Regions from separate parts of the Rossellomorea marisflavi genome, predicted to be linked through region 2. Evidence: riboswitches for the same ligand, from Rfam matches in the RefSeq annotation. Region 2 holds a riboswitch; the other holds the start of a gene.

Region 1 (4,631 bases), 680 kb from region 2:
CTTTGAAATGGACCGTAAAGCCGGGAAGCTCAGATTCTTCCGGATGGACTCATGGACGAACAAGCCCTCCTTCCTCCGTTCTTCCGGTACCAGCGCAAGACCGTTACGGACCGCATCCACAGGGCTGGAGTGGCCGATCTCTTTTCCCTTCAGCTTGAATCGGCCTTTGGCCGGCACGGCCCCGAAGAGCGACTTGGCAAGTTCGGTCTTGCCTGCGCCGACAAGCCCGGCAACGCCTACGATCTCCCCTTCACGTACGGTGAGCGATATATCCTTCAGCAACGCACCATCCGAAACACCACTTGCCTCGAATAATACGTCACCGGTCACCGACTGATTCCGGTTGAACTCCTCTTTGTATGTCCCCCCGATCATCGCTTCGACGATGGCCCTCGGCGTGACTTCCTGCGCTTCGTACGTTCCCACCGTACCGCCGTCCTTCATGACCGTGATGCGGTCGGAGATCTGGAAGACTTCCGGCAGCCGATGGGAAATGAAGATGATGGCAACGCCAGACGCCTTCAACTCTTCAATGACACGGAACAGTTTTTCTGTTTCCGTAGAGCTGAGGGGGGCAGTGGGCTCATCCAATATCAGGACCTTGGCATCCCTCAGGAGGCACCTCGTCAATAAAATCATCTGTTTATCCGCAAGACTGAGCCTGCCCACCGGTTCCTGCAAAGGGATCGATTCATGCTTGATCCGCTTCAACCCTTCCCCCGCCTTTTTCTCCATCGCTTTCTTCCGGATGAGGAAGGATCCTCCCGGGGAAAAATCGTCCAGCAAGATATTCTCCATGGCACTCAACCCAGCTATGAGCGCCGTGTCGACTTCCTGATACACACAGTGGATCCCATGGTCCTTTGCTTCCTTAGGCGTGCGGCATGTCACCTTCTCCCCGTTCAGGCGGATCTCCCCTTCATCCTGCTCATATGCGCCGGACAGGATTTTCATCAGCGTACTTTTCCCTGCACCATTTGCCCCCAAGAGCGCATGCACTTCTCCTGCCCTTACTTCAAAAGAAGCCTCCTTCAGTGCCTGCACCCCGGCAAACGCTTTGTTCATCTTCACCATTTCCACTACAGCAGACATATCGTCCACTCCTTTACGATTCAAATGATGCCTCGAGCTTCTTCAACTCGTCGGAATACCCTTGTTCGCTCGCCCCCCAGCCGTCGATATGCTCACTCAATTGATCGGTGGTGATCGTTTCTTCCGGAAGCTGCTCTTTCTCGACGAAGACCGGTTCAAGCTTCACCGTCTGAGGCGTTTCCTCCCCGTCAAGCTTTTGGTAAAGGAAGCGGACCTGCACGCGGCCGATATCCTTCGGGTCCACTGCTGCGGACGCCACCCATGGGCTTCCTTCTTTCTGAATGATCTGGAGATCTTCGTCGCTCATATCGATTCCGTACACCCTGATCTCGTTTCTCCCTGCTGCTTCAATGGCACGGACGGCCCCTTTGGCGAATTCATCCCACGCGGCCCATACCGCATCGATTTCTCCTTTCGGATACTGCTTCAGGATCGCTTCCATTTGTGCCTGGGTATCCAAGGCCGTGTTGTTGGTCGCCGCTCCGAATGCAGCCACTTCTTTGATATCCGGGTTCTCTTTCAGGAACTCCTGATACGCGACTTGACGCCTTTCCATCGGAGCGAATCCTGCCACCCAGATTTTCACGATATTCCCCTTGCCTTCAAGCTCATCAGAGAGTTTGGAGAGGGTCTGTTCCGCCATCTGCTGATCCCCCTGTTCAAGGACGGTCACACCATCAGATTCCACATCGGCATCAAACACGACGACCGGGATTTTGGCTTCTTTTGCTTTTTCCACTCCTGATTGCAACGCTTCCTTCGTCCCGTGGTCAATGAGGATTCCATCAAACTTCTGGTTGATGGCCGCATCCAGATTCGAAGACATTTTGGCCAAGTCCCCTTCAGAAGTGAATACCTGTACTTCCCCGCCGAATTTCTTTACCTGCTCTTTCACTCCTTCAATATACTGGGCCGAGAACGTCCCCAGGTTGATCTGCATGATCAAGGCAATCTTCTTCCCTGCCAGCGGGTGCTCGGACGTCCCCTGCTTTTCTTCCCCTTTGGATTCTGACGATACGTTCGGCTGACAGGCAGCCAGTGTGGTGAGTAGTGTCGCAAATAAGAGTACTGATAAAACCTTTTTCATTCTCTCTTCTCCTTCCGGGATCTTCCCGCCTCATTTTTTCTCTACAAAAATAAAAACCTCTTTTCCTGAGGAAAAGAGGTGTATGTACGGATGAACGCACTCTTATCACTCAGGAATCACATCCTGCAGGTCTTAGCACCTTTCCGTATATACGGTAGGTTGCCGGGCATCATCGGGCCAGTCCCTCTGCCAACTCTTTATAAGAGAAAACTATGAAATTTTAACTACATATTGGATATCTTAACGAGGTGAGTGAATATTGTCAATATTCTTTTTGGAATTCTATAAGTTTAGAACCTAATCGATCTCTCCTTCAAAAAGCAATGAACAGGAACGGGGTCCGTTTCCTTTCGCTGCAGGGACTTGGTTTCCGCGGGGAGGCAGTCGAGCCACTTCCGCTTCCGTCCAACCTGTGGTGACTATTACGTATGAATAAACCGCTGAAAGGGTAGTAAGATGGTCCACAGGGGATGGAGTTTTATAGTGAATTATGGGTTTTTCAAGAAAAGGAAGGGCGCTTTTTGTCGAATGGGAAATATGGGGTGTAATGGGGCTACAGTTAGGCTCTATCAACCCTCAATTCATCGTAAATTCAACTGTTTTTCAGCATTTCAGGCACTTTTTTTCGATTCTCACCCGCATTTATTACCGACTTCTTTACGACCCCCTAATTCCTTTAGACAACCTCTACGTATCATCGTACACTGAAATTATCTAATTTAGGGAACTGAGGAGGGGTAGTCTGATGCCTAAAAGGAAGATTGAAGTATTAGAAGAGGTTAAGAAAAACTATGTTCGGTTGGCTCTTGAATCTGGAAATTATACCACTATCGCACGAAACGCTGGAATCTCCAGACCTACTTTATCCAAATGGATAAAGGAATATGAAGAGGAAGTACGTGAAGAGATGGAGGATTCAGACGTTGTGTCATTGCCGATTGATCCAACGAAAGAAGAACTAAAGGCCAAATACGAACAGGCAATAAAATTATTGGGTGAGAAGGAACTCGAAAACGCCATGCTTCGGAATCTCCTAAAAAAAACCCCATTCCGATCCTAACGGTCTTAAGGGAAATTCACCTATGGGCAAAGGAGGGATTCTCCATTACCAAATTGACGAAAGCTACCGGAATCAACAGGTCCCTTTACTATTACCATACCGAGGCAGAGGAAGCAGGCGATTCTAAGGGGAAGAGAGGTCGCCCTGTACCTGGATATTCCTTTACTACAACAGGGGTTCGCATCCCAGATGAACAAATTGAAGAGTACCTTATGGAAGCTGTCGAAGGAGATGGCGCAACCTATGGAATCAAGAATTTAACCCATTTCTTAAAGGTCAATCACCATATTAAAATCAACCATAAAAAGGTGGGAAGGTTATGTCGGAAATTAGGGCTCCTTCTTCCCCAACGAAAAGGAAATCCAACGTATCCTAAACGATTGGTTCGTAATCGAATTATCACCGCTCCAAATCAACTTTGGCAGGTTGATATCAAGTACGGAATGATTTCAGAAACCAGAAGGTTTTTCTTTGTAGCCTGTGCCATTGATGTACTGGATCGCTCCATTGTTGGACATTATCGAGGGCAGCGGTGCACGGCCAAAGACATTACCACCATGTTAGAAGAAGCGCTTTTTAGAAGGGGAGTTTCCACACCGCCAAGTGGTGAAAACCAGCTTATCATCCGAACTGATAACGGCCCCCAGTTTGTAAGTAACTTATTCGGGGCATTTTGCGAGGGGCATCACCTTCTCCATGAACGAATTCCGCCACGTTCACCCAATTACAATGCGTATATTGAGTCATTCTTCAGTATCATGGAGCGTGATTTATTCAGACGCTTTGAGTTTGAGTACTTTGAAGAGGCTTATTATGAAGTAGACGAGTTCATGACTTTTTATAACGAAAGACGATTCCACGGCAGCTTGAAACGAATGGCCCCTTTACAATTTCATGAGACGTATAGAGAAACGGGTTATCCTGTCGATATGAACATACGTCTATAACAGGGAATAGGATCTCGCTCTTCTTCACTTTAAAAAACTGCATCTGGTATCTGAAAAGTGAAGAAGAGTGTATAGAAATTAAAAAACTGAAAGTACTAGAGATTGAGGAAGCATACGTCAGGAATTAGGGGGTCAGACCGACTTTTTCAATTTTATTTTCAACTTTCCGATTTTTTCTATCGACTTTTAACTTTTTACTACCAACTCCCGTTTTTTCATCGAACCGTGTTGCCAACTTAGGCTGTTTATTTTCAACTTTAAGACTTTAAGATCAACTACCGATGTTTATTACCAACTTCCCCCTACCCCTCTCTTCCAAAGCAGAGGATTAAACATTTAACTCCACAAAAAAACCGCCGGCATTAAGCCCCGGCGGCGTTCATTCATAGTGATATCAGTTTTCTCCGTAAGCAAGCGTCGCTTCGATGAAATCTCTGAAGAGAGG
Region 2 (4,631 bases):
CTGATCGTAGAAGGCACATCCGATAAACGAAAGGTCAAAGATATCATCAGTGAGCCCGTGGAAATCATTTGTACCAATGGTACGATCAGTCTGACTAAAATGGACGAACTGATTGATTCATTAATCGACAGGGACGTATACATCCTTGTGGATGCCGACGAAGCCGGTGAAAAACTCCGCAAGCAATTCAAGCGGGAGTTCCCGGAAGCAGGCCACCTGTATATCGACAGGATGTACAAGGAAGTGGCTGCTGCCCCGGAATATCACCTCGCTTCCGTTTTGATCGGAGCCAATATTGATGTCCACCAACAATATCTTGGAAAAAGGATGAATTAGATTTGAAAGAGTTGAACAGCCATGAAGCGCTGCAAACGATTCGAAAGAATGAAAGACTGCTTGCCCTCTATTTGTATACACCCATGTGTGGGACCTGTCAGGTTGCAGGGAGGATGATCGAGATCGTAGAAAATCTGCCCCAACCGTTTGTTTTTGCAAAGGCAAATCTTAATTACATGGCGGATTTCGCAACTGAGTATGCAATCGAGAGCGTTCCTTGCCTCCTCCTGTTCAAAGATGGAGTCGAGGTCGACCGGATCTATGCGTTCCAGTCTGTACCGTTTCTGTATGAAGCATTGAAAAAGGTAGCGTGAAGGGGCCAAAAAGGCCTTTTTTTATGCTCGAATAGCACAAGAAATAGATAGATTTTCACGAAAACCACTACGACTTTTCTACACACCGGGACATATTTCTCGGGAAATGAAACGAACCCGCCAATATATTGTCTATTGGGCCCTTCCTTCGACAGTCCGTCCACAATCTGTCGAGAAAGTACGGGAGGATAAACAATCCAGTAGTGGAATTAGTTAAGTATCCGAGATACTGGAGGGGTTGCATGAGAGAGTATTTAGAGAAAATAGTAGATCAATGCGAGACCAGGTATCACTTACAATTATTATTTCCAGACACACCGTTCGTCCTACACTTCCAAAGTGGCTCAAGCGGGTACAGTCTGTCTATATCAAATAAGGGATGTTCCGTACTTCCCAATCCCCATCCTGAGCCCCACCTGAGGATAACGGCTGGACATGAACGGCAGTTGCTTTCTTTATTTGCAGGGAATGAGCGATTGACTTCCCTTGTTGATAAAAAGGATGTCCTAGTCCGTGGGGGCTACCGGCATTTGTTGTTTGCTGAATCCGTGCTTTGGTTGACCCGTTTTCACATCGTTGAACCAGTGAGCGTATAATGTGCAAAAATGAATTGACACCATGTTTATTCGGTGATAGTATCACTTTAGTAACAAATTTCTGAGTATTTAGTATGAATAATTAAATAACGTTTATCTCTTATTAAGAGTGGTGGAGGGAAGTGCCCGATGAAACCCGGCAACCGTCAATGAAAATTGACACGGTGCCAATTCACTCGAAGCGAAGGCTTCGACAGATGAGAGAAAGTCTACTATTGAAATAGTATGCCTTTCTGCTTATCGCAGAAAGGCATTTTTATTTTCCAAATGACGTTCGATGATTTAACAGCAAACGTCATTTGGATATAATTCCTAGTAAACCGGTGGTTTTACTGATGGTGAGGTGGATGCAACATGATTACGATTTCTGATGTAAAAAAAATCTTTCAAACGAAAAACGGAACGGTTTCAGCCGTCGATGGGGTGGATATGACCATCAACGATGGAGAAATCTTCGGTGTGATCGGATACAGTGGAGCCGGAAAGAGCACGTTGATCCGGATGTTAAACGGGCTTGAGGTCCCTACTGATGGAGCCGTCGATGTGAACGGGCAGCTGATTTCAGAGGCAAAAGGGAGGGCCCTCAGGGAAGCAAGGCAGTCCATGGGGATGATCTTCCAGCACTTTAACCTCCTTTGGTCGAGGACGGTCCTGGAAAACATCCAGTTCCCCCTTGAAATTGCAGGTGTATCGAAAAAAGAGAGGATCAAAAAAGCAAATGAACTCCTTAACCTGGTCGGGCTTGAAGGCCGAGGCGATTCATATCCTTCGCAATTGAGTGGAGGTCAAAAGCAGCGGGTCGGCATTGCAAGGGCATTGGCGAATGATCCGAAAGTGCTGCTATGCGATGAGGCGACTTCCGCCCTTGATCCACAGACCACAGACAGCATCCTCGACCTCTTAGTGGATATCAATGATCGTCTTGGATTAACGATTGTGTTGATCACCCACGAGATGCATGTCATCCGCAAGATTTGTCACAGGGTAGCGGTCATGGATTCAGGTAAAGTCGTCGAAGAAGGGGACGTACTTGACGTGTTCCGGAACCCTAGGGAAGAAGTGACGAAGCGTTTTGTAAAAGAAGTTTCTCAGCAACAGGAATCGGATGATGTCTTGGAACATTGTCAGGATGGGAAGGTGCTGAAGCTTACTTTTGTAGGAGAAAGCACAGATCAGCCTCTCATCACAGCGCTGATCCGCCGGTTCGATATTGAAGTGAATATCCTTCAAGGGCAGATATCCCAAACACAAAAAGGGGCCTTCGGAACGTTGTTCATCCAGCTGACCGGAGATCCATTGATTGTGGATCAGGCCGTCGCTTTTGCTGAAAATCAAGTGAAGGTGGAGGTGATGGAGAGATGATTGAAAAAGTCTTTCCGAATGTCGATTGGGAGAAAATGTGGGAGGCAACACTTGAAACCTTATACATGACGGGGATGTCGGTCATTTTGACCTTTTTCCTCGGTCTTGCCCTTGGAATCCTCTTGTTCCTTACATCGAAGGGGAACATTTGGGAGAACAAGGCGGCTTATACGATTACCAATGCGGCAGTCAATATATTCAGGTCCATCCCTTTTATCATTCTGATTGTGTTACTGATTCCCTTTACGAAGGTATTGATCGGGACGATCCGGGGGGCCAACGCGGCCTTGCCAGCCCTGATCATCGGTGCAGCCCCGTTTTATGCCCGGATGGTGGAAATCGCCCTCCGCGAAGTCAATAAAGGGGTCATCGAAGCAGCGAAAGCCATGGGGTCCAAGACGAGTACCATCATCATGAAGGTCCTTCTCCCAGAATCCATGCCGGCTCTCATCTCGGGAATCACCGTGACGGCCATCGCATTGGTCGGTTATACCGCAATGGCAGGCGTCATCGGGGCTGGTGGTCTCGGGAATCTGGCATTCCTGGATGGATTCCAGCGCAGCAGAACCGATGTCACCTTGGCAGCGACAATCATGATCCTGGTTCTTGTATTCATCATTCAGCTTGTCGGTGATTATTTCACCAATAAAATAGATAAACGATAAAAGGAGAGAATTCAGATGAAAAAATGGTTAGTGGGAACGATTGCAGCAGCGAGTATCATAGGATTGGCAGCATGCGGAACCGGCGGGAGCAACGGTAGCTCAGGCGACTCAAAGGAACTTGTGGTCGGAGCATCCAATGTTCCTCACGCTGAAATCCTTGAGGAAGCAAAACCGATCCTTGAAAAAGAAGGGATCGATCTCAAGATCGAAACGTATCAGGATTATGTCCTGCCAAATAAGGATCTCGAGAGCGGAGATCTTGATGCGAACTACTTCCAACACATCCCTTATCTAGAAGGGCAAAAGAAGGAACATGGTTATGACTTCGTCAGTGCCGGAGGAATTCACATCGAACCGATGGCGGTATATTCCAAGAAGCACCAATCCCTTAAAGATATCCCGGAAGGCGGAACCATTCTATTCAGTAACTCCGTGGCAGAGCACGGAAGGATCCTGACTTTGCTTGAAGCAAACGGTCTGATCAAATTGAAGGATGGTATTGATAAAACCCAGGCGACATTGGATGATATCGCTGAAAACCCTAAAAAATTGAAATTCGACTACGAATACGAGCCGGCCCTTCTTACTCAGCTTTACAATAATGAAGAAGGCGATGCAGTCGTCATCAACTCCAACTATGCCATCGATAGCGGACTGGATCCGGTCAAGGATTCCATTGCCATTGAAGACAAGGAATCACCGTATGTGAACATCATCGCGGTCAAAAAAGGTGATGAAGACAAAAAAGAAATCAAGGAGCTTGTGAAGGTGCTTCAGTCTGATGAAATTCAGGACTTCATCAATAAAGAGTGGAAAGGTTCCGTGGTGCCGGTCAAAGAATAAATACCAAACATAATCTTTTTGCAATAAGCTCATACTATTTTCGATCACTCGAATTAGAATGGAGCTGAAAGTGAATGCAGGTAGAGCCTAGAAATACGACGGAAGCGGCCCTGCTCGATTATAAGACGGGGCTTGGGATCTTCACTGAAAAAATGCCGGAGCTGGCACAGCAATACAATGCCTTCACGGAGCATTGTTTCCGTGAAGGGGTATTATCAAAGAAAGAGAAGCAGCTGATCGCCCTTGGCATCAGTTTGTATTCTCAAGATGAGTACTGCATCATCTACCACACAAAGGGTTGTCTCGATCAAGGATGTACGGAAGAGGAAATCCTTGAAGCCGTGGGAGTGACTGCTGCATTCGGAGGCGGTGCAGCCATGAGCCAGGCGGTCACGCTTGTTCAGCAATCCATGCATGATCTGAATGAACTGAAGCATTAAATGAAAGGGGGGTCTTCGGACTCTCTTTTTTTGCATTTTAAAAGAGGATGAACTCCTTTCAGGAGGATACAGGCG

The links. A riboswitch is a leader RNA that binds a small molecule or an ion and turns the genes downstream of it on or off. The one in region 2 is predicted to bind S-adenosylmethionine.
Region 1: linked by a shared signal. The riboswitch ahead of K6T23_RS20630 (sugar ABC transporter substrate-binding protein) and the one ahead of K6T23_RS17350 (methionine ABC transporter ATP-binding protein) in region 2 are both predicted to bind S-adenosylmethionine.

The regions. Positions count from the first base shown of each region.
Region 1 is NZ_CP081870.1:3,996,767-4,001,397, forward strand. Features, by position in the region: gene K6T23_RS20625 (sugar ABC transporter ATP-binding protein) at 1-1,092, opposite strand, end outside; gene K6T23_RS20630 (sugar ABC transporter substrate-binding protein) at 1,106-2,179, opposite strand; SAM riboswitch class I at 2,279-2,385, opposite strand; gene K6T23_RS20635 (helix-turn-helix domain-containing protein) at 2,925-3,239, shown strand; gene K6T23_RS20640 (IS3 family transposase) at 3,254-4,186, shown strand; gene K6T23_RS20645 (CTP synthase) at 4,581-4,631, opposite strand, start outside.
Region 2 is NZ_CP081870.1:3,313,087-3,317,717, reverse strand. Features, by position in the region: gene K6T23_RS17360 (toprim domain-containing protein) at 1-336, shown strand, start outside; gene K6T23_RS17355 (thioredoxin family protein) at 339-650, shown strand; SAM riboswitch class I at 1,344-1,450, shown strand; gene K6T23_RS17350 (methionine ABC transporter ATP-binding protein) at 1,601-2,608, shown strand; gene K6T23_RS17345 (methionine ABC transporter permease) at 2,605-3,273, shown strand; gene K6T23_RS17340 (MetQ/NlpA family ABC transporter substrate-binding protein) at 3,289-4,116, shown strand; gene K6T23_RS17335 (carboxymuconolactone decarboxylase family protein) at 4,191-4,556, shown strand.